2 regions of the Turicibacter sp. H121 genome follow, and region 2 is predicted to be linked to the other one. Evidence: predicted binding sites of a transcription regulator. Region 2 holds the regulator's gene; the other holds the start of a gene.
The links. Region 2 encodes HrcA, which represses chaperone genes, less so after heat shock. Its sites were predicted from a motif close to TTTTAGCACTNNNNNNNNNNNAGTGCTAAAA; they were not measured.

Region 1 (2,421 bases), 1.2 Mb from region 2:
GCTAATGCTTCATTTTCAATATCATCAGCAATGATAATCATTGGACGTCCTGTTTGGACTAACTGCTCAAGAATTGGTAAGATGTCTTGTAACGTACCAACTTTAGAATCTGTCACTAAAATGTATGGATTATCTAAAACAGCTTCCATTTTATCTGTATCTGTCACCATATAAGATGATAAATATCCACGATCAAATTGCATTCCTTCAACAATATCCATTGTTGTTTCAAATCCTTTAGACTCTTCTAAAGTAATCACTCCATCATTACCAACACGTTCCATAGCTTCAGCAATTAATTTCCCGATTTCTTCATCTGCAGCAGAAATCGCAGCTACGTTAGCAATTGATTCTTTTCCTTCTATCGGCTTAGAATTAGCCTTTAATGCTTCAACAGCCACTTTCACAGCACGCTCGATTCCACGACGAATCGTTATTGGATTAGCTCCCGCTACAATATTTTTATTTCCTTCACGAATCATCGCTTGAGCTAAAACCGTTGCCGTTGTTGTTCCATCTCCAGCTACATCATTCGTACGGCTTGCAACTTGAGCTACTAAACGAGCTCCCATATTTTCAAACTTATCTTCTAATTCAATTTCTTTTGCAATTGAAACCCCATCATTAATAATTTGAGGTGCTCCAAACTTTTGCTCTAAAATGACATTTCGACCTTTTGGTCCTAAAGTTACTTTTACTGTATCCGCTAATTTATCCACTCCACGAATCATCGCACGACGTGCATCTTCAGCAAATAAAATTTCTTTTGCCATAATATTAAATCCTCCCTTAAATCAAAATTAATATATTAAACTAAATTTAACTTACTCAACAATTGCTAAAATATCATCTTGGGATAAAATAACTAATTCTTTTCCTTGATGTGAGACCTTTGTTCCACCAAATCCGTTATAGATAACACGTTGCCCCACCTCAACAGTTATTGGATGACGTTTCCCATTATCTAATAACTTTCCATCACCAATGGCAACTACAACTCCTTCTGAATGCTTTGGTTTTGAAGCTTCTCCCGAAAGAATGATTCCACTAGCTGTTGTCTTTTCAACCTCAACAACCTCAAGTACAACATTATTGTTTAATGGTTTTAACATGTATGTCCCTCCTCGTTTTAGCACTCTACCTATATGAGTGCTATTAAATAAATTATACAAAGATGAATAAATAATGGCAATACTTTAAACCAAAATCCTTTTTATTATAGTCTACCTAATGATTAATATGCTTAATATTAACATTTATTCCTATTCTTCTATCAAAATCACCTACTAAAATCAATTATTTGACGAATCAAAAAAAGCTAGGAAAATTACTCCTAGCTTAAAGCTCTAGCGTTCAACTTTATTTAACTTTATATTCATATGAGTTAAGCCCATTTTTTGAGCCATTGGCTCTAGTACTTTTACTAATGGTACAATTACAACTGTAGCTACACAGGCTTCTAAAAGACCATTTGTAAATACCAATCCAATTAAGGCTATTAATAACTGTGTTGTATCTAACCCTTGAGCAGCTGCATAACTTGGTCCAAAAAAGATATAAATCATTCCTAATACCATCGCCGTATGTAGAACTGTACACAATAGTGCTGTTACGCCTCCGCCAATCATATTTTTATCTCGATTTTTAAACCAACTATAAATTAAACCACCTAATACGCCTAACAATACACGAGGTACAATAGCAATAACTAAGCTCATGAAATTTCCGTGATACTCGCCAAGCGAATAAAAAGGCGTAAATACAAATGATAAAATCGTTGGATTAATCGTGGCATTGACAACACTCGAAATCCCAAAGACAAGACCAGTAATTGCACCCCCTTTGATTCCTAATAAAATCCCTGCTAAAATAACCGGAATATGCATGGTTGTGGCCTTCATCGGCCCAATTGGAATAAATCCAAGAGGGGTAAACATCAATAATACCTCAATACTACAAAACACGGTGACTAAAACTAAATACTTGGTTTTCTTACTTGATTGATTCATTTCTTTCTCCTCCACTGTCGCTTCTTCTGAATGCAACGTCTTGAATAATATTTTTAATCCCCCTAACGCTTTACTTAATTGATGTCAACTGATCATCATTAAGTCTCATTAGTAGAATTACTTCTCCTATTATATTTAAATCTGTGATTACTTTCAATAACAAATCCATAATTTTCCTTTTATTTTGCCTGAACATAAAAAAAGAACCAAATACATTTGATTCCTTTTTATCAACGATCAATAATCTTCTTATCCCTTTGTTTTATGATAAATAACTTTCATTCCTTTAAAAGCTAAATCTGGATCATAAATATCAATCATATCAGTTTCATTATAAATGATACGCCCAAGTCCACCAGTCGCTACCACTTTAATGTCTTTACCAACAGCTTCCTTTACTTTTTTGATAATG
Region 2 (2,421 bases):
CTCGATCCAGAGATGGTTGGTGGTATCTTAGATGTCATGAAACAGTTAGCGGATGAAGGATTAACGATGATTGTGGTAACACATGAAATGGGGTTTGCAAAAGAGGTTAGTGATCGTGTGGTCTTTATGGATAAAGGGGTTATTGCTGAAGAAGGCACACCTGAGCAAATCTTCATCAATCCAACGCAAGAGCGTACAAAAGAATTCTTACATCGTTATTTATCTAAGAGCCTTTAGGAGAGTTATTCAGTTCATATTTTTTAATGACAGTTATGATGAAACGATCTATAAAATTCATGTTTTTGAAAATTTTAGTTCATGCTCTTGTGGATACATTCTGATAAATGTGAGATAATATGGGGGAAAGTGCAAATTATTTGTAATTTCATGGAAATGTGCTATACTAAAGTATAGAAAAAGGGTATAAAAGGAGGAATGAACATGTCAGTCATTCATGCAACAGAAGAATCATTTGCTCAAGAAATCGCAAGTGGATTAGTATTAGTTGACTTCTATGCTGATTGGTGTGGACCATGTAAAATGATTGCACCAGTTTTAGATGAATTAGCAACAGAGTTAGAAGGAACAGCAAAAATTGTTAAAGTAAACGTAGATAACTGTCCAGCAGTTGCAGCTGAATATAAAGTAATGTCAATTCCAACATTAATTTTATTCAAAGATGGACAAGCAGTTCAACAAACAGTAGGTTTCCAACCTAAAGCCTCATTATTATCATTAATTGAAGCAAATAAATAATGAAATTTTAAAAAGAGGGTACACTATGCATTGTACCTTCTTTTGTTTTATTATCAGCCATCGTCTATCTCGAAAACGTCTGATTTGAGTTTGTATAATAAAGATAAAAAACAAAAAAATTAGCACTATAGTGTTGACAGTGCTAATAGAGTTTTATATAATGGTATTAGCACTTAGGGTTAATGAGTGCTAAAAGAGGTGTTTACATTGCTAACAGAACGTCAAATATTAGTTTTAAAGGCAATTGTAGAAGAGTTCATACAAACTGCACAACCAGTTGGTTCGCGAATCCTTTCTAAAAAAGAGGAATTAAACTTCTCTGCTGCAACCATTCGTAATGATATGGCAGATTTAGAGGATTTGGGATTTATTGAAAAAACTCATACATCGAGTGGTCGCGTGCCAAGTCAAAAAGGCTATCGCTATTATGTAGATTTCATCGTAAATCAAGAACCGATGGAGACAACACCAGAAGTAGGAATATTTAGACAATTGTTAGATCAAAAACAATTTGAACGTGAAACAACGATTAAAGAAGCTGTGAAGCTCTTATCGAGTTTGACTAACTACACATCGATTTTACTTGGACCTTCTAGAGATTATAGTCGAGTGAAAAAAATTCAACTTGTTCCAATCTCAGAACGTCAAGCGGTGTTTGTTTTGATTACAGATCAAGGCCATGTAGAAAGTCGAACAATTACTCTTCCAACTAATATTGATATGACTAGAATGGAAAGCATTATCAAAGCACTCAATGAGTTATTAGTAGGAGAATACATTGGACATGTTCATGAAAAATTGACAGAAAGTTTTGAACATCAATTACATGATTTTATTTCTTATAAAGAAGAAATTATGTATGCGATGCTACAACTTTTAACCCAGTCATTAAATCAACAAAATTATATTTTGAGTGGGAAGTCAAATATTTTAAAACAACCTGAATTTAACGATTTAGATAAAGCGTATCATTTATTTAATATGATTGAAGCTGATGAAATTGTTAAAGTAATAGAAGCCGAGGAAGACGGCCATCAATTAACGGTTAAAATTGGACAAGAGAATGAGATTAAAGCGATGGAGAATTGTACGCTAATTACAGTTCCTTATCAGATTAGTGATCATGAATTTGGTAAAATTGCGGTACTAGGTCCGACCCGAATGGAGTATCGTAAAATTATTCCACTTCTTGAACAAGTTGCTCGAATCATGTCTGATTTATATAAATAGGAGGTGGGACGATTGAATAAGGATGCCCAATCAGTTGAGGAATTAAATGAAGAAAATGTGGAAGCTGTAGAATCAACGTGCTGCCAAGAAGAGTGTGAAGCAACAGAAACAGCTGAAACAATCTCTGAAACTGAAAGTTTAAAGCAGCAAATTGAAGAGTTAAAAGATCAATTGCTACGTAATGCGGCAGAGCTTGAAAACTTCAAGCGTCGTATGAATGAAGAACGTGCACGTGAAGTAAAGTATCGTTCGCAATCAATTGTAACAAATATTATTCCAGCAATTGATAACTTCGAACGTGCATTATCAAGTACGGTTGAAGATGAAAATACCAAAACATTTTTAACAGGATTTAAAATGATCCATGCTCAATTAGTAGATGCTCTTAAACAAGAAGGAGTAGAAGTAATCGAAGCAGAGGGTGTCGCTTTTGAT

Region 1: a site for HrcA is predicted at 1,128-1,158, ahead of AT726_RS07520 (co-chaperone GroES). Genes of this name have one in related genera too.

What each region holds. Positions count from the first base shown of each region.
Region 1 covers NZ_CP013476.1:1,551,210-1,553,630, reverse strand. The annotation lists gene groL (chaperonin GroEL) at 1-773, opposite strand, end outside; gene AT726_RS07520 (co-chaperone GroES) at 825-1,112, opposite strand; gene AT726_RS07515 (ECF transporter S component) at 1,347-2,009, opposite strand; gene AT726_RS07510 (type III pantothenate kinase) at 2,259-2,421, opposite strand, start outside.
Region 2 covers NZ_CP013476.1:110,455-112,875, reverse strand. The annotation lists partial or broken gene AT726_RS00500 (amino acid ABC transporter ATP-binding protein) at 1-237, shown strand, start outside; gene trxA (thioredoxin) at 442-756, shown strand; gene hrcA (heat-inducible transcriptional repressor HrcA) at 964-1,986, shown strand; gene grpE (nucleotide exchange factor GrpE) at 1,999-2,421, shown strand, end outside.